One region of the Oceanobacillus caeni genome, then DNA from elsewhere that is predicted to be linked to it. Evidence: predicted binding sites of a transcription regulator. Region 1 holds the regulator's gene; the other holds the start of a gene.
What was found. The regulator Rex, encoded in region 1, represses fermentation and respiration genes when NADH is low (regulators of the CRP and FNR family bind a similar motif). The targets are predictions, from matches to a motif close to TTGTGAAATATTTCACAA.
Positions count from the first base shown of each region.

Region 2: the regulator Rex is predicted to act here: its motif matches at 1,000-1,017, upstream of ACFQ18_RS04420 (nitrate reductase subunit alpha).

Region 1 covers NZ_JBHTKV010000031.1:2,740-18,526, reverse strand. Annotated here, with positions in the region: gene groL (chaperonin GroEL) at 85-1,716, opposite strand; gene groES (co-chaperone GroES) at 1,764-2,048, opposite strand; gene ACFQ18_RS15775 (CPBP family intramembrane glutamic endopeptidase) at 2,373-3,074, shown strand; gene ACFQ18_RS15770 (redox-sensing transcriptional repressor Rex) at 3,106-3,741, opposite strand; gene ACFQ18_RS15765 (ABC transporter ATP-binding protein) at 3,897-5,822, shown strand; gene ACFQ18_RS15760 (FtsW/RodA/SpoVE family cell cycle protein) at 5,955-7,127, opposite strand; gene tsaD (tRNA (adenosine(37)-N6)-threonylcarbamoyltransferase complex transferase subunit TsaD) at 7,422-8,432, opposite strand; gene rimI (ribosomal protein S18-alanine N-acetyltransferase) at 8,429-8,878, opposite strand; gene tsaB (tRNA (adenosine(37)-N6)-threonylcarbamoyltransferase complex dimerization subunit type 1 TsaB) at 8,881-9,579, opposite strand; gene tsaE (tRNA (adenosine(37)-N6)-threonylcarbamoyltransferase complex ATPase subunit type 1 TsaE) at 9,592-10,044, opposite strand; tRNA gene ACFQ18_RS15735 (tRNA-Met) at 10,402-10,478, opposite strand; gene ACFQ18_RS15730 (metallophosphoesterase family protein) at 10,730-11,563, shown strand; gene ACFQ18_RS15725 (carbohydrate ABC transporter permease) at 11,677-12,501, opposite strand; gene ACFQ18_RS15720 (carbohydrate ABC transporter permease) at 12,517-13,386, opposite strand; gene ACFQ18_RS15715 (ABC transporter ATP-binding protein) at 13,383-14,471, opposite strand; gene ACFQ18_RS15710 (ABC transporter substrate-binding protein) at 14,543-15,787, opposite strand, start outside.
Region 2 covers NZ_JBHTKV010000004.1:2,911-7,523, forward strand. Annotated here, with positions in the region: gene ACFQ18_RS04410 (IS91 family transposase) at 1-699, shown strand, start outside; gene ACFQ18_RS04415 (hypothetical protein) at 668-925, shown strand; gene ACFQ18_RS04420 (nitrate reductase subunit alpha) at 1,083-4,613, shown strand, end outside.

The DNA.
Region 1 (15,787 bases):
TTTTTGCTTACTATGAGCAAAATTATGAGCATTCAGCTTTCAACCACTCAAAAACCCTTATATATCAAGGTTTTAAAGGGAAGTTTACATCATGCCGCCCATTCCACCCATTCCGCCCATATCAGGCATTCCGCCGCCAGCGTTTTCTTCTGGAATGTCCGCTACTACCGCTTCAGTAGTTAGGAACATTGCAGCAACAGATGCAGCGTTTTGTAGTGCTGAACGAGTAACTTTAGCAGGGTCTACGATACCAGCTTCAACCATGTTAACCCATTCGTTTGTTGCAGCGTTGAATCCAATACCAAGTTTTTCGCCTTTTAGACGTTCTACAACAACAGAACCTTCTAAACCAGCGTTTTCAGCGATTTGACGTACTGGTTCTTCAATCGCACGAAGTACAATGCTTACACCAGTAGCTTCATCACCTTCAAGTTTTAATTCGGCAACTTTGTTGTAGATGTTAAGGAATGCAGTACCACCACCGGCTACAATACCTTCTTCCACTGCAGCACGAGTAGAGTTCAATGCATCTTCAATACGTAGTTTACGTTCTTTCAATTCTGTTTCAGTTGCAGCACCAACTTTAACTACTGCTACACCGCCAGAAAGTTTAGCAAGACGCTCTTGTAATTTTTCTTTATCAAATTCAGAAGTAGTTTCTTCTGCTTGAGCACGGATTTGAGCTACACGACTAGAGATAGCTTCTGGGTTACCAGAGCCTTCTACGATTGTTGTATTTTCTTTAGAAACAACAACCTTAGCAGCACGTCCTAATTGTTCAATGCTAGCGCTCTTAAGATCTAAACCAAGATCTTCAGTAATTACTTCCCCACCAGTTAGGATAGCAATATCTTCTAGCATAGCTTTACGACGGTCACCAAATCCTGGAGCTTTAACAGCTACAGCATTGAATGTTCCGCGAAGTTTGTTCACTACTAATGTAGCAAGAGCTTCCCCTTCTACATCTTCCGCAATCATAAGTAATGGTTTACCTTGTTGAACTACTTGTTCTAACACTGGTAAAACTTCTTGAATGTTAGAGATTTTCTTATCTGTAATCAAGATGTATGGATCTTCTAGAACAGCTTCCATTTTATCTTGGTCTGTAACCATGTATGGAGAAGCATATCCACGATCAAATTGCATACCTTCTACAACATCTAATTCAGTAGAGAAACCTTTAGATTCTTCAATTGTGATAACTCCATCGTTACCAACACGTTCCATCGCTTCTGCAATTAATTGACCTACTTCATCATCAGCTGAAGAAATAGCAGCAACTTGTGCAATTTCTTCTTTGCTGTTAACGGAAGAAGAAATATTGTGTAATTCTTCTACTGCAGTTGCGACTGCTTTTTCAATACCGCGACGAATTCCTACTGGGTTTGCACCAGAAGTTACGTTTTTAAGACCTTCACGAATCATTGCTTGTGCTAGAACAGTAGCAGTTGTTGTACCGTCACCAGCAACATCATTTGTTTTAGATGCTACTTCAGATACTAGCTGAGCACCCATGTTTTCGAATGCATCTTCTAGTTCGATTTCTTTAGCAATCGTAACACCATCATTTGTAATTAGAGGTGAACCGAATTTTTTATCAAGAACAACGTTACGACCTTTTGGCCCTAAAGTTACTTTTACAGCATTAGCTAATGTGTCTACACCACGTAGCATTGCGCGACGTCCGTCTTCATTAAACTTAATTTCTTTAGCCATGAAACATCCTCCTTAAATTGATTTAAGTATTTTTATAAGATCTCAACTTATTCGACGATAGCTAAGATATCACTTTCACGTAAAATTAAGTATTCAGTACCTTCGTATTTAACTTCTGTACCAGCAAATTTAGAGAAGATAATTTGGTTACCTTCAGCTACTTCAAGGGGTACTCTTTCACCATTATCTAAAACACGACCAGTACCAACCGCCACAACTTTACCTTCTTGCGGTTTTTCTTTCGCTGAGTCTGGAAGTACGATACCGCTTGCAGTCTTTTCTTCTTGTTCAACAAGCTCGATAATAACACGATCTCCTAGTGGTTTAATCATGTACATTAGCCTCCTTGACTATTCCATTTTTTATTTTACATTTATTTATTAGCACTCACCATTAACGAGTGCTAATCACAATTAATATAATAATGAATTCCTAAAAAAAATGCAAGCATTGTTCATTAAAAAATTATATATTTTTATAAACAGAAGCACCTCTTACTATAGTAAACAAAATACCTATGTTAAAATAACAACTATGTGAAGAAACATGTAAATTTTTCTCTATAAAAATGAACTTTCTCATTATACCTATTAAAGGTCGTTCATATACTTATACTAACACCATCGCTATACTTAATTAAAAGGAGTCGTTTTATATTGCCTAAAAGATATTGGTATATCATTTTGACGTATATTATTACACAATTATCAAGCTTCCCCGCTGCACTAATTGCCCTAAATTACTTTCCGAATTCCTATACGGAAATAGTGATTTATTGGAGTATTATCAGTTTCTGTTTAGCATTACTTATTACACTCTTGCTTCTTAAAACAGATATGAAAATGCCACTTCACCGGGAAGCTTCCACAACTAGTAATATCATTTTGTGGTCGGTCATCGGTTATTTCTTGGCATATTTTGTACAAGTGCTTGCATCGTTAATTGAAATGAAAGTTTTAGGTATTTCAACAGGGTCTAGCAATACACAGAATATTATGGATATTTCTAGAACCATTCCCTTGTTTATGATTATACCTGCCATTATTGCTCCAATTCTAGAAGAAGTTATTTTTAGAAAAATTATTTTTGGAAGTTTATACAAAAGGCTGAACTTTTTTATCTCAGCGCTTCTTTCTGCTTTTATTTTCGGAGTAATTCATGGAGAGTTTCAACATATACTTATCTATTCATCCATGGGGTTTGTGTTTGCCTATTTATATGTAAAAACAAAGCGAATTTTAACACCAATCATTGTTCATGCTGCTTTAAATACAACGACCGTCATTGCCCAATATTCCTTAACACCCGAGGAAATTCAACGGCAGCTTGACCAATTGCAAATGATTTTTCTAGGATAATAAAGAAGGAGTAGCGAATCCGCTACTCCTTCTACTCTTTCTCTAATGGATAATGTTTTAAGAAATATACAAGTGATTGTAATTCAACCGCTAAATCAATATGATGAACACGAACATGACTTGGAACCGTGATTCTTGCAGGAGTGAAATTTAAAATTCCATTCACACCTAGATTAACTAATTTCTCCGCAATTTCCTCGGCTTCTGAAGCGGGTACTGTCAAAATTACAACACGAATATTTTCTAACTCTTCCTCTAAATCGCTTACATGAAAGATAGGTACACCGTCAATATCTTTTCCAACCTTCGATGAATCTGCATCAAATGCCTTTGTAATACGTATATTATTATTTTTCAAGAAACTATATTTTAAAAACGCTGTACCTAAGTTACCCGCACCTATCAATGCTACTTCTGTTACTTCATGTTGATCTAATGTACTTCGAAAAAAGCCCAACAAGTATTCTACGTTATATCCATAACCTTTTTTACCTAGAGCTCCAAAGTAAGAAAAGTCTCTACGGATTGTTGCAGAATCAACCTTTACCGCTTCACTCAGTTCTTTTGAGGAGACGCGTCTTTTTCCCTGCTGATTCAAATTATTTAGAAAACGATAATACAATGGCAGGCGTTTTGCAGTAGCTTGTGGTATTTTGTTTTGATCCATTGCTTTTCCTCTCTTCAATTCATAATCATCTATTCTATAGTCTCTTTCATTTTAGCAGAATTACAACAAAAAGTCGTGATGTTTTTCACAAATTAATTATGTTGCTTCTATATTTGTAGGTAAGGTAGAATGAAAGATATTGAGGTGAAATCACAATGATACTGATGCAACTGAATGGACTATCGAAATCCTTTGGTGCAGAAGAAATTCTGTCCAATATTAAAATAGAAATTAAAGATAAGGAACGTATCGCCATTGTCGGAAGAAATGGTGCTGGAAAGTCGACGCTATTGAAAATAATGGCTGGCGAACTTTCCTATGATGAAGGTGAGTTAATTAAACCTAAAGATGTAACGATTGGCTATCTTTCCCAGCATATGGCTTTAGAATCTGGAAAAACCATATGGGATGAAATGCTTGAAGTTTTTAACCCATTATTAGAACAGGAAAAACAGTTAAGATTAGTAGAAAAGAAGATGGAACAAGTAACAGATTTTACTAGTGAAGCTTATAACAATTTATTGAAAGAATATGATCGGTTACAAGTTGATTTTCAAACAAACGGTGGATACACATATGAATCTGACATTAAAGCCGTATTAAACGGATTAAACTTCCAAGATTATGACTATGATACACTAATCACCGATCTAAGTGGTGGTCAAAAGACAAGGCTAGCATTAGGTAAATTACTACTCTTAAAACCACAATTACTTATACTAGATGAGCCAACCAACCATTTAGATATTGACACTCTTTCATGGCTAGAAGTTTATTTAAATAGTTATCCCGGAGCCGTAGTCATTGTATCCCATGACCGCTATTTCTTGGATAAAACCGTCTCCATTGTTTATGAAATTTCTCGACATAAAACGAAGAAATATTATGGTTCCTATAGTAAATATCTGGATCAAAAAAGCCAGGAATATGAGCAAGCTTTAAAAGCATTTGAAAAGCAACAAACTGAAATCAAAAAAATGGAGGATTTTATCCAGCGAAATATTGTACGAGCATCCACAACGAAACGGGCCCAAAGTAGAAGAAAACAACTTGAAAAGATGGAACGAATAGACAGACCTCTTGGTGATGAATCATCAGCTTCTTTTTCCTTCCAAATCACAAAAAGAAGTGGGAATGATGTACTTAAAATTAAAAATCTCGCTTTTCGTTATGACGGAGAAAATGAGAATTTATTTTCCAATATTAATTTGGATGTCAATCACGGGGAGAGAATTGCAGTTGTTGGTCCAAATGGGGTTGGTAAAACAACTTTGCTCAAAATCATTTTAGGCAAATTAAAAAAATCCTCTGGTGATATCCAAATCGGAACAGGCGTACAAATTGGGTACTATGATCAGGAACAAGCGGAATTGTCCTCAACCAAAACCGTTTTAAATGAGCTGTGGGATGAATACCCAACGATTAATGAAAAAGACATCCGAACGGTTCTAGGAAACTTCTTATTTAGTGGGGACGATGTGTTAAAACCAGTACAAGCATTAAGTGGAGGAGAAAAAGCACGCCTCGCCCTTGCTAAGCTTATGATGCAAAAAGCTAATCTCCTTATTCTTGATGAACCAACTAACCACTTAGATATCGACAGCAAAGAAGTTCTAGAAGCTGCGTTAACTGATTTTCCGGGAACCATTATTTTTGTTTCGCATGACCGCTATTTTATTAATAAAATAACGGATCAAGTTGCTGAAATGAACCGTGACGGGATTTCTGTCTATCTTGGTGATTACGACTACTATTTAGAAAAGAAAGCTGAAGAAGCTGAACACAAGCGATTAGAACAGGAAAAACAACCGATTCAGAACACAGAAGATAAAAAGCGGAATTTTAAATTAGATAAGCAGCAGCAAAGTTTATTGCGAAAAAAACAAAGAAGAATTACAGAATTAGAGGAACTCATCGACTCATTAGAACTAAAAATATCCGAAATAGAGGAAAAAATGGCGGAACCAGAAATCTTCCAAGACCACGAAAAATCCTTTGAATTAAACGAAAAAATGATAGCATTAAAAAATAACGTTGAAGAATATATGGAAGAATGGACGACATTACAAGAAGAAATATAAAAAGACGGTGGTATGTAATAAAGATACCACCGTCTTTTTATTTAGCTCCAACACTATTTTTATTAAGTAAGAAAATATATAAATTTAGCTTATTTAGATCTTGTCTTAAGAAACGGGCGCTTCCGCCTTTGCTTATTTGAACAAATAATCATTTTGAATCGTTTGTTCCACAGATATTCGATAGATCACAGACAGTCCTATCATTGTGGATAAAACCGAACTTCCTCCATAACTTATTAACAACAATGGAATACCGGTAATCGGCATAATCCCTAATGTCATTCCAATATTTTGAAAGACATGAATGAGAATTAAACTAAGGATTCCAAAGCTGTAATAAGAACCAAATGAAGAATGCTTGTTTATATTTAAACCTAACGTAACCAACTTATACAAAAGAATAAAGTATAGGAAAATAACAAGTGCACTACCAATAAATCCAAAGCTTTCCCCTATCACAGAAAAAATAAAGTCCGTCTGCGCTTCGGAATAATAAACTTCTATACCATTCAGTCCTTTACCCATTAACTGTCCTGAACCCAAGGCCATATGAGCACGATCAAAATGCCAATTTGCATCACTACTCGTTTGCGTAGGATCAAACCAGGTAAGAATACGGTTTACTTGATATTGTTGAATTCCTATCACTTCTTGTGCAATATCCGGGAATTTTATAATAAACCAGAGCAATGACCCGCCGGCTGCAGCTCCTGCGCCAATTAAACTCAAAATAATTTTCCAACTAATACCGGAAAGGATAATCATCATACCTAATATGAACAAGTACACCATTGCTGTCCCGAAGTCTGGTTGCTCCATAATCAAAAAAACAGGAATAGCGGTAACGACAATTAACTTTAACAGTAACATAAAATCCGTTTTTAAATTACTAGCTTCATATTTTTCTTTATGATGACTAGTGACTCGTGCAAGATATAAAATCGTCGTGATTTTCACGAATTCTCCGGGTTGTAAAGATAGCCCTGGTAGCGTGAACCAAGCTTTTGCTCCATTTACAGGCTTAGCTATGGAATCTGGACTTATTAATAATAAAGCCAGAATAGCAACTCCACCAATATAAATATATAGACTTGCTTTATAAATCTGTTCTAAATCAAAATACTGTACTGCTGCTACTATTAATGCACCGATTGTAAACCAAACAACTTGTTTAAGAACAAAATTTTCTCCACCATACTGTTCAAGTTGTTGTGCATTATAAATTGCTAATAAACTAACACAGACAAATAGGATAAATAACATAATTAAATCTGTCTGCATATAATAAGATTGTTTCTTATTCATTTAACAATCACCAAATTTCTAATCTAAATCGAATTATAGTACAAGTTACTAGACGAAAATGACAGTAAAAAGATTTCACTCCCATTACGTTTGTGGATAACTACCTTTCAAAGGATGACAATTCACTTATCCACAAGAGGAAATCTCAAAATTCCCTGTAATATCTAATTGTGAACATGTTTATACACATTATCCACAAAATCAACCGATGTTACCCACAAAGGTTATTCACACACAAAGTGCTTTTATACTAAGTTTTACACAACTTTTCCACAATATTGTTGATAACTCGTTTTATTTTAATAACAAGGAAGCATTAGCGTTTAAATCGAGACCTGCGCGTTTTCCATTCCAGTAATTAATCGTTCCAGCTGCTGCAATCATTGCTGCATTATCCGTACATAACGATAATGGAGGAACATATAAAGGGATATCCGTTTCGGAAAAAGCATTCGCCAAAGCTGTTCTTAACCCTTTATTTGCTGCAACGCCTCCTGCAACAATTACCTGTTTTACCTTGTATTCCTTTGCTGCTCTTAACGTCTTCTTGGTAAGTACTTCTACTACACTTGCCTGAAAACTAGCAGCGATATCTTCGTCTTTTAACATTTCACCACGTTGTTTGGCATTGTGGATTTTGTTAATAACTGCTGATTTCAATCCACTAAAACTAAAATCATAACTTCCATCTTCCAACCAAGCACGTGGAAAATCAATTGTCTCTTTTCCTTCATGTGCTAATCGATCAATGTGTGGACCACCTGGATAGGGAAGTCCTAGCATACGCGCTACTTTATCATAAGCTTCACCAGCAGCATCGTCACGAGTTTCTCCAATAACTTCATATTGTCCATGCTCTTTCATAATGACAAGCTCTGTATGTCCACCAGAAACAATTAATGCTAATAGAGGGAAATCAAACTCCTGTTCCAAACGATTTGCGTATATATGACCAGCTATGTGATGCACACCAACTAAAGGTTTTTGTTTTGCAAAAGCCAAAGCCTTAGCTGAATTTACCCCTACTAACAAAGCCCCTACTAGCCCTGGACCTTCTGTAACAGCAATTGCATCAATTTCATTCCAAGTAATCTGTCCTTCATCAAATGCTTGTTCTAACACTAGTGTCATTTGTTCTACATGGTGCCTGGAGGCAATTTCAGGTACAACTCCTCCAAATCTCTTATGACTTTCAATTTGAGAAGAAACAACGTTAGAAATAATCTCCGTCCCATTTTTCACAATGGCAACGGCTGTTTCATCACAACTTGTCTCAATTCCTAATATAATTGTGTCTTTACTCATACTATATTCACCCACATGACAATAGCATCTTCTCCGCTATCCGTATAATAATTTTTCCGAATCCCACCGGGTACTAAGCCAAACTTACGGTATAACTTTTGTGCAGCTATATTGGACACACGTACTTCAAGAGAAAGTCTCTTCACCTGGACACTTTGAAGCCATTGCATGACAAATTTGAATAGTTTTTCACCTAGTTTTTTACCTCTATACTCCGGTAGAATAGCAAGATTTGTAATTTGTGCATCGTCTATCACAATCCACATTCCTACAAACCCGACAATTTTCTTATCTATCTCCATAACATAGTAATACGCATGTTCATTATCTATTAATTCCTTATAAAAGATATCTGTTGTCCATGGTGTCGTAAAGGATGCTTTTTCCACTTCCATTACCTGCTCCACATCAGCAAATATCATTTCTCGAATAACCAATTCTGCCATTTTTACTTATTTTCCTTTTGCGCTTGTAGCCATTTGGCCTCAGCCTCTGCCAATCTTAAATAGTTTGGTGTTAATGTATGGGTCTGATCCGCTTCTTTATATAACCCAGCTAAACCTAAGAATCCTGGATTCGCTATATGAAAAGGCCCTTCTGGAATGATTGCTAAATCTCCTAAAACACGATGAATACTATCCTTATGTTTGATTATATCAGGACTCAAACATAATACCTTTTTATGATCTTCTTTTAACTTCAATAAAGCATCTTCCATTGATAAATTCTTTTCTTCATATACTAATCTCAACCTAGAACCTTGGGATTGATAAATACCCGTATAAACCAACCCCCGCCTAGCATCAAAAAATGGGAATACATATCCATCAAAAAATCTTCCTTGATAGGCAAGTACTTCCAAACTTGAGACACCTACTACAGGAATTCCCAAAGCCCAAGCCATTGATTTAGCTATGGAAAGCCCAATACGAACTCCAGTATAAGAACCTGGACCTTTAGCTACGACAATTTTATCTAATTGATCTGGTGTTAGTGAGACTTCCGTCATCAATTTCTCAACGGCAGGCATTAGGCGAACGGAGTGATTCTTTGCTATATTCGTAACCATTTCTCCAATTATCTCATCATCTTTTAATAGAGCAACACCCATTGCTTGATTAGACGTATCAATTGCAAGAACGTTCATATATTGTAACTCCTAACTCATCAATTCATTAATGATAGATTCAAAATGGGAACCATTCGACAAAAACTCTAAAATCCTCGAATCCCCATTATATTTTATTCTTATATCAAGTCGATCTGTCGGTAAATATTCCTCGATAAATTGAGCCCATTCAACAACAGACACGCCATTACCATTGAAATATTCGTCAAATCCAATATCCTCATCGGAATCTTCTAATCGATACACATCCATGTGATACAATGGTAGCCTACCCTCATATTCCTTCACAATGGTAAAAGTTGGGCTATTGACTGTACGTTTTACCCCTAAGCCTTTTGCAATTCCTTTGGTGAATGTTGTCTTTCCAGCCCCTAGGTCACCTTCAAGTGTTAAAACATCGCCTGCTTCAAGTAAAGAAGCCAATCTTTCTCCTATTAATTTAGTTTCTTCCGCACTATTCGAAACCATTTGGTGTTTACTCACTTATTCACCTACTTTTTATACCTTAGCTCTATCTCAAGAACTTAAACTATTTTATTCAAACTACCCTAATGATAGCAAAAAGAATAAGAAAAGAAAAAATTAATGTGGCAAAGTAAGGAATTTTAATACCGATTTATTATGTTTTTCAGTGTGTATAAAAATAGCTTAATTATTTATTTTGAATACTAAAAAACACATGATTTTATGATTAAATCATGTGTATTTAAAAGTAATCTTATTTAAAAATGGCGGTCATTTCCTTTATAGTAAATTTCCGCTACAAGAGAATATTCATAAAGATGAGTCGTTTAATCATACTTGATTCCTAATTAGCTTACGAAGTTAATTGGAATATTTTGGTTGCGGGGATAGGATTTGAACCTATGACCTTCGGGTTATGAGCCCGACGAGCTACCAGACTGCTCCACCCCGCGATATGAGAGATATTTTATGATATGCATGTCCTTAAAGATACCATGTGCTTATGAGGTTACTCATACACAACCCTAATCAAATAGGACCAATATAATATACCATATTGCTTACTGTTCTGTCAATAAAGTTTTTAGAATCAAACTGATGATACCAATTTCTATTAACTTTAACCAATCTTAACACATTATCCACTTTCCGTTAATATTCCACCGCTATAATGAAGATAACAAAAAATAAGGAGAGGATAATTTTGAGAATTGCTATTTTTGGAGATTTACATTACCCATCTATGATTCATAAAGATAAGGAGGTAAAAGAAGCTAGAGATGAATTTTATGCTAAATTTCTTCAATCCTTTTTTGAAATTAAAGCAGATTACTATGTTTCCCTCGGTGATTTAACCAACTTTGGAAAAGATGACGAATGGCATGAAGTCTATGAAATCATTCGAAAATACGATAAACCATTTATTCACACTTTTGGCAATCATGATTTATACGGTATTCCAAGAGTAGAGGCATTAAACATTTCCAATATGAAACAAAATATTTCGATTGAGACCGATCAAGTAAACCTTATCTCCTTAGAAACGGCCCGTGATCACAATCATGAAGACCATAGCGGTTACTTAAGCGACGAGCAGTTAGAATGGTTGGAAGATGAACTTGTACAAAGTGAGGAAAAACTTGTAGTTATCTTGGCCCACCATCCGGTTTACGACACAACAGCAAATTCGAATTATCCATACCTATCAATCGTACCTGAAGTACCCATTATTAATATTTTACGTAAAAAGAAAGGGAACGGAATTTATATAAATGGCCATAATCACAAAGATTCGATTGAAACGATAGATAACTGGACCTTTGTTCAAACAAGTGCTGTACTAGATGATCAAAGTATCCGCTTATTGGAAATAGATGATAAAGAAATATCCATTCAATCTATTCATATAGGGAACTCAGAACTAAGGGGACTTGCGGAAATAATCGGTTCAAACATGAATCATTTTCAATTGAATCCTCTAGGTATTGGCACCACACCAAACCGGGAAAAAATAATTAGGAAAACTTTATATGTCTAAGATAAACCAAGGCCCCTACTCGGTGCCTTGGTTTTTTAGAAAAGATTAGATCTTAGCGACTACAAAGTTATTTAGAAAAAAGTGAGCCTCTTCTCAAAGCCCACTTCCCTTATTCACTTAACCCCTGTATACGTAAATGCCCGAATAATTTGACGTTGTGCAAAGAAAAAAGTAATCAAAATCGGGATAACTAGAATAACGTTACCGGCCATTAAAATATTCCACGCGACACCACCATCCACTTGGCGCAGCTGCGCAATTCCAACAGGAAGGGTACGTGCCCTTTCCGTTGTTGTCATAACAAGTGGCCAGAAATAATCGTTCCAGTGTGTAATAAAATTGAATAGCCCCAATGTAATTAATGTTGGTTTGGCCATTGGCACCATCATTTTCATCATTATTTTAAACTCCGATGAATTGTCCAAACGTGCCGCTTCTAATAATTCTTCCGGAACTTGCTTAAACGTTTGGCGCAACATGAAAATCCCGAATGCACTTGTCGCAAATGGCAAGATTAATCCCCATAAGGTATCAAGAAGCCGCCATTCACTTAAATTTAAAAACACAGGCAAGAAAATAAGTTGAGCAGGAATCATCATAGTCACCATAACTAACCCAAACAAGATATTTTTGCAGCGAAATTCATACCTTGCAAATGCATATGCAGCAGGAATTACCGTAATAAATTGCAACATTAAAATACCAACCGAAACAATGACACTATTTATAAAATATTGCAGAAATGGCCCGGAATTCCATGCTTCCATGAAGTTTTCCCATATAAGTTCATCTGGAAGCCATTTTGGTGGAAAAATCATCGTTTCTCCTAATGTTTTTAAACTTGTGGAAATCATCCAGATAAACGGCATAGCGAAGATAATAACGACCACAATCAAACCAATCACATTCAATATTTTTATAGGTAAGGATGTTTTCAACGTATACATTCCCTTCTATTGATAATGAACTCTTTTACCTAGAACTTTAAAATAAATCAATGTAACAATGCTTAGAATGACTAATAATATCACACCAGCTGCAGAAGCATAGCCAATTTTAAAGAAGATAAAACCATTTTCATATATGTAGTACACAAGGGTATTCGTTGAGTTAAGCGGTCCACCCTTTGTAATAATGCTGATCGTTTCAAACACCTTAATGGAGTCCAAAATACCAATAATTGTTAGGAAAAATATGCTTGGCGATAACATGGGAAACGTAATTTTCGTAAATCGTCGAAAGCTACTAGTTTGATCCAAGGCAGCCGCTTCATATAAATGTTTTGGAATACTTTGTAATCCTGCAATAATAATTAAAGTATAGTACCCAATATTTTTCCACACCGCGATAATAATAAGTGAAGCTAAAGCTGTATTTGGATCCGTTAGCCATGGCACTTTATCCATCCCAACCAAACTTAAAATCCAGTTTAGTAAACCATAGTCCGCATCCATAATCCACATCCACAGCATCGCAATCGATACAAGGGAAATAATATGTGGACTGAAAACCGCACCTTGAACAAAGCTGTACATCCAGCCTCGCCTGTTTAACCAAATAGACATAAGGAGCGCAATACTAATTGAAAACAACACCGTGAAAAAGGTGTACATCAACGTATTGCGAATTACTTGCAAAAACATCGGATCCGATAGCAATGCTTTGAAATTTTCAAGGCCAACAAATGTTTTATCAGGACTAATGAAATTCCAATCATGAAAGCTTAAATAAATCATGTAAAAAATCGGTTGAATGAAAAATACTAAAAAAACGATGATTGCGGGCGTGATTAAAAGGTATGGGCGCCACTTCGCTACTTTCATATGAGCACCTCTCCCCTAACCTCTTTACCCATACTTTCAAAAGGAAGTTCATCCACATAAACCCGATTACCCTGTGTGTCAAAGTAATACAATTTATCAAATGGAATGGTGACATGAATTTTTTCTGTATTCATTAATGGGTTGTTAAAGCTTTTTACTTGAAACTGCCCTGCATCGCTATTCACCAAATACAATGTTTCAGATCCCAGTGTTTCTATTGTCAACAATTCACAAGGTAGATGTATTCCGGAAGTCGTTTCCTCTGCTGTTTGTATTTCCACATGTTCCGGCCTAAAACCAATGTAAAAAATTCGCTCATCGATTATCTTTCCAAGTTTTCCTTCTAACATTGCGATTGATATAACATTCATTGCTGGTGTACCGATAAATTGCGCTACAAATTGGTTTGCCGGATTATGATACACTTCCATCGGTGCTGCCTGCTGCATAATGTGACCTTTATTTAAAATAACAATCTCATCTCCCATCGACATTGCTTCCACTTGATCATGAGTCACATAAATAAAAGTAGTTCCTAAGCGTTTGTGTAATTGGATTAACTCCGTCCGCATTTGCCCCCGTAATTTCGCATCTAAATTAGATAATGGTTCATCAAAAATAAAGACATTTGGCTTTTTTACCATTGCTCGAGCTAATGCTACACGTTGACGCTGTCCACCAGACAAGTTTTGTGGCTTTTTATCTAAATACTCGGTAAGGTCCACAATCTCCACGATTTCATCTACCATCTTTTTCCGCTCTGCTTTTGGTATTTTCATATTTTCCAGGCCAAATTCGATGTTCCCTTGCACCGTCATCGTTGGGTATAATGCATAGTTTTGAAAAACCATGGAAATTCCTCTTTTCCCAGGCGCCACTTCATTCACTAAATGATTGCCAATCCAAATTTCACCAGAAGTAACTTCCTCCAAACCAGCGATAAGTCGTAGTGTCGTAGATTTCCCACATCCTGAAGGACCAACCAAAACAGTAAACGATCCATCTTGAATTTCCAAATTCATGTCATCCATTACTTTGTTATTCCCATATACTTTCGATACATTTTTTAATTGGATTTTAGCCATGTTATAACCCCTTAACGTTAAATTGATACATAGGAACGTGACACAAAACGCCCGTTCCTATGTGAAACCATTTATTTAATCAAACTTGCTGAACGCTCAGCGGCTTGATCTAACACATCCTGTGCATCTAGGCTTGTATCAAGCATTAAACGTTGAATTTCTTCTATAAGAATTTTTTGTACTTCAGGATATCCTTCAATCATTGGGCGGGCATTTCCATATTGTAATTGGTCTACCGCAACTTTAAATTGCGGTTTTTCCTCATAGAGCTCTTGCATCGTATCAGATTCCACAGAAGAAAGTCTGCTTGGCAAATATCCAGTGTAGCTACTTGCATAAGCGGTCTGTTCTGGAGCAGTCATAAATTTAATGAACTCCCATGCAGCTTGTTGTTTTTTCTCATCCAATCCAGAAGTCATAACTAAATTCGCTCCACCAGTTGGGACACTACGTTTTTCATTTTCAGGGAACATAATCGTTTCTAATTTATACCCATTTTCTTCCGCTAGTTGCATCATTAAAGTTAAGTCAGCTGTAGAAGAGAAATACATTCCCGCACGACCAGTAGCAAAATCCTGTCTTGCCATGTCAGCTGCTTGTTGTGGTTCTCCACCTGGAACACGCATCCTTCCCTCTATCACCATTTCCTTCCAAAAATTTAGAGCCTCTACTCCACTTTCTCCGTTAAAAGCAATCTTTCCATTCTTATCGAACATTTCTCCACCAGCTTGAGCAACAAATGCCTCATAGAACCAAATATCTACCGGCATCGAAATCCCAACATGTTCATCATCTGTTAATTTTTCTGCTACTAATTGAAAATCCTCCCAAGTTTGAATAGACTCAGGGTCAATCCCTTTTTCTTCAAACATCGTCTTATTAATATAGACAATAGGAGTACTTCTTAAATAAGGAAGGCCATAGAGCTTGTCATCTACATAAGAGTTCCCCATTAAACCAGGATTAAAATCTTCCATGTTAATTTCTTCCGCATCTTCTTCCACAAATTTTGATAAATCTTGGATCATATCGGATTTTGCAAATGTTTCAATTGAAGAAATTTCATTTTGTGTTACTTCAGGAGCATTACCAGCTGCAAACGCTGCTTGTGTTTTTGATTGTAACTCATCATAGTTACCTTGGAATTCCGCAGTAACATGGATTTCATCCTGCATTTCATTAAATTGTTTCACTAGATTTTCATTGTTTTCCCCAATCTTATCTCCCCATGCATACCAATATGTAATTTCAATTGGGCCATCACGGTCTGAATTAGCTGCCTCACCATCTCCACAAGCCACTAGTAAAAGCATCAT
Region 2 (4,613 bases), on a different contig from region 1:
AATAAGAAAGAGTGGGTATCAAGTGGATATATTCCATATGAGTACTTAAGGAAATCATGGCAAAAAGTAGTGTTAGATTTAGTGAAAAAATGGTTTCCTGGGAATCAAAAAGTGAATGAATTGGTGAATGATTTATACCAAAGATACCCTAAGGGATTTTATGTAAATGCAGAAAAGAAAATAACAAACGCCAAAGGAGTAGCACGGTACATTGGGCGATATTTAGCACGACCAGCAATTGCGGAATACCGTATCGTAGAATATGACGGAGATACGGTCCATTATTGGTATGAAGATCATCGTACTGGTAAAAGAGTAGATAAAAAGATCCCCGTTTACAGGTTTATATTTGAAATACTACAACACGTCCCTCCTAAGCATTTTCGTATGGTTGGTAGATATGGATTGTATAGTAGAAGATCCCATCGAAAAGCACAACAAATATTAAGTTTATATGCGTTCATGAGGACAAAACAAATTTCATTATTACTGGAGACGAAAAGAAAAAAGAAAACATACCGTCAACGAATGATGGAGTCATTTGAAAACGACCCATTTCAATGTCCACATTGTGGAAGACAAATGGACCTTGTAGGAATATGGCATAGTGATTACGGATGGATTTATTACTACATGGAGGAAGTAGAAAAGGAGAGATGTAAAAAATATGGTATTGTCCAACAAAAAAGGACGGGATAATTCGGCAGAAAACTTAGGGTGGTTAAATGAAGACGATCCCTTTGGTTTGAATGAAGAAATAAAGATGGTGATTTTTAAATGTATTGATTGTAATAAAACCGATGAAGTTCCTGAATATATTATCGGTGAATTTAGTGTGGATAAAAAAGAGGGAGAAGAAGTAGAATTACATTGCCCCTACTGTAATGGCACCATGTTAGAAGCGAGAAATATCCCAAGTGATTAATTCTCACTTGGGACGTGATAAGGCGCGTTAGCGCTTTTGTTCCAAATTTGACCAAAATTTGACAGTGCATAAAGGTGTGATGTTTTTCACAACGCAGGATAAAATGAAATGCTTTAATGTACATAGAAAGAATGAGTATTTTACTGGAGGGATCACAATGGGGAAGAAGCCGTCTCCACTTTGGCAACGACTAAATTATTTAAAACCAAAAGAAACGTATTCTAATAAACATAGTCAATTACAAGAAGGTAATCGAGATTGGGAGAACGTTTATCGCAGAAGGTGGCAACATGATAAAGTCATCCGTTCTACACATGGTGTGAACTGTACTGGTTCATGTAGCTGGAATATTTATGTGAAAGACGGAATTGTTACATGGGAAGGTCAAGCATTGGATTATCCGACGACAGGACCTGACATGCCAGAATTTGAACCCCGCGGTTGCCCTAGAGGGGCCAGTTTTTCTTGGTATATCTATAGTCCATTACGTGTGAAATATCCGTATGTTAGAAAAAGATTACTCGACTTATGGAGAGAAGCTTTAGAAGTACATGACAATCCACTAGAAGCTTGGAAGAGTATTGTAGAAGATAAGGAAAAAGCTAAATCCTATAAGCAAGCAAGAGGAAAAGGCGGATTAGTTCGTGCAGATTGGGAAGAAGTAACGAAACTTATAGCAGCATCTTCTTTATATACTGTTGTGAAATATGGTCCGGACCGAAATGTTGGTTTTTCACCAATTCCAGCGATGTCTATGCTTAGTTACGCATCTGGTAGCCGGTTTATGCATCTACTAGGTGGGCAAATGTTAAGTTTTTATGATTGGTATGCTGATTTACCGCCAGCATCTCCGCAAACTTGGGGAGATCAAACGGATGTTCCTGAAAGCTCAGATTGGTTTAATTCTAGTTATATTATGACATGGGGTTCTAATGTTCCACTAACACGTACACCGGATGCTCACTTTTTAGTTGAGGCAAGGTATAAAGGAACAAAAGTTGTCTCAGTTAGTCCAGACTATGCAGAATCAACAAAATTTGCTGATGACTGGTTATCTGTTAAACAAGGGACAGATGGTGCAGTGGCAATGGCGATGGGGCATGTTATTTTAAATGAATTCTATCATAAAAACATGACTCCTTACTTTGAAGATTACGCTCTGACATATACAGATTTCCCATTTTCCGTTCGATTAAAAAAAGAAAATGGAGCTTTTACTGCAGATCGATTTTTACATGCAAAAGATTTAGGAATTGAATCTGAAAATAATGAATGGAAACCAGCGATGTACAACAGTCTTACTGAAGGATTTTCCATTCCACATGGTACGATGGGCTCTCGTTGGGATGAGAAAGGAAAATGGAATTTAAAACTAATTGATGAAAATACAAATGAAAAAATTAAACCTGTTTTAAGTTTTCTTGGAATGGAAGATGAAGTTGTTCTCGTGAATATGCCATACTTTGATGCGGAAACGAGAAAGGTTTTATCTCGTGCAGTTCCGGTTAAAAAAATAGAAATCCAAGGAAAAACCGAATACATTGCAACTGTTTACGACTTAATGCTAGCGAATTATGGAATTGATCGGGGCATTGGTGGAGAGGTTGCCGCGTCTTATGATGAGGTCGCACCATTTTCACCAGCATGGCAAGAACAAATTACTGGAGTTGATCGAAACTTAGTCATTAAGATTGCTCGCGAATTTGCTCAGAATGCAATAGATACTAAGGGTCGTTCCATGATTATTATGGGAGCCGGAATTAACCACTGGTACCATTCCGATACGATTTACCGTGCCATTGTTAACCTAATACTTATGGTTGGAGCACAAGGTGTGAATGGTGGTGGCTGGGCCCACTATGTAGGGCAGGAAAAATTACGTCCCGTAGAAGGATGGTCTACCATTCAATCTGCAAAAGATTGGACCGGACCGGCGAAATTTCAAAATGGAACTTCTTTCTTCTACTTTGCAACAGATCAATGGCGTTATGAAGAAACACCGATTAGTGAACTTACAAGTGCAACGGTTGAAAAGGCTAGGTATGAACATCCAGCAGATTACAATGTTTTAGCTGCACGGTTAGGATGGTTACCTTCTTATCCTACATTTAATAAAAACGGAATTGATTTATACAATGAAGCCATAGATTCTGGATGTGAAACAACGGAACAAATCGGAAATTATGTTGCAAAACAATTAAAAGAAAAGGAATTACAATTCGCGATTGAAGATCCAGATAATCCGGTGAACTTCCCGAGAAACTTATTTGTTTGGAGAGCAAACTTAATTTCAAGTTCCGGAAAAGGGCATGAATATTTCTTGAAACACTTACTTGGAGCCCAACATGGTGTACTAAATGATGATGAAGACAGTATCCGCCCAGAGGAAATTACATGGCGGCAGGAAGCCCCTGAAGGAAAAGTAGATCTTCTTATTAATCTTGATTTCCGGATGGCAGGGACGGCTTTGTATTCAGATATTATTTTGCCGGCATCTACTTGGTATGAAAAACATGATTTATCCAGTACAGACATGCATCCATTTGTGCACCCATTTAACGCAGCCATCTCATCTCCTTGGGAAGCAAAATCGGACTGGGATATTTTCAAAGCATTAGCTAAAGGTGTTTCTGATTTAGCGGAAGAAATCGATATGGATACGATAAAAGAAATTGTTGCTACACCATTAAATCATGATACGAAAGCAGAAATGGCTCAGCCCTTTGGAGAAATCAAAGATTGGTCTAAAGGCGAATGCGAACCAATTCCAGGTAAAACCATGCCACAAATCCATGTAGTGGAACGAGATTATAAAAATATTTATAACAAAATGATATCTCTTGGTCCTAATATTGCAAAAGGGGCGTATGGCGGTAAAGGAATTAATTGGTCCATGGAAAAAGAATATGAACAAGCAAAACGCACATTTGGCACGATAGATAATGGTTCGATTGCCGATGGTTGTCCTGATATTACGAATGCAAAAGACGCATGTGATGCTGTTTTAATGCTCTCATCAACAACAAATGGAAAAGTTGCTGTCAAAGCGTGGGAAGCTTTAGAAGAAAAAACAAACCTACAATTGAGAGATTTGGCTGAAGAGAGAGAAGAAGAATTATTTACGTTTGAAACGATAACCGCCCAACCTAAAACGGTTATTACATCACCAGCATTCAGTGGATCGGAAAAAGGTGGAAGAAGATACTCTCCTTTTACAACCAATATTGAAAGAATGATTCCATTTCGAACCATAACAGGTCGTCAGTCTTACTTTGTCGATCACGAAATGATGAAAGAATTTGGTGAGTCGTTTGCAACATTTAAACCAATTTTGAATCAGAAACCATTTAGTGCCAAACGCCCTGATGTGGAAGGAAAGGAAATAACATTAAATTACCTAACTCCACATAACAAATGGTCCATCCATAGTATGTACTTTGATGCACAGCCAATGTTAACACTATTCCGTGGTGGGCCAACCATTTGGCTAAATAAAGATGATGCGGCTGAAATTGATGTGGAAGATAATGATTGGATTGAATGTTTCAATAGAAACGGTGTTGTCGTAGCAAGAGCGGTTGTTTCTCACCGCATCCCTAGAACGATGGCATTTATGCACCACGCACAGGATCGTCATATTCATACACCAGGAACAAACCTAACGAAAAACCGTGGTGGTACACATAAT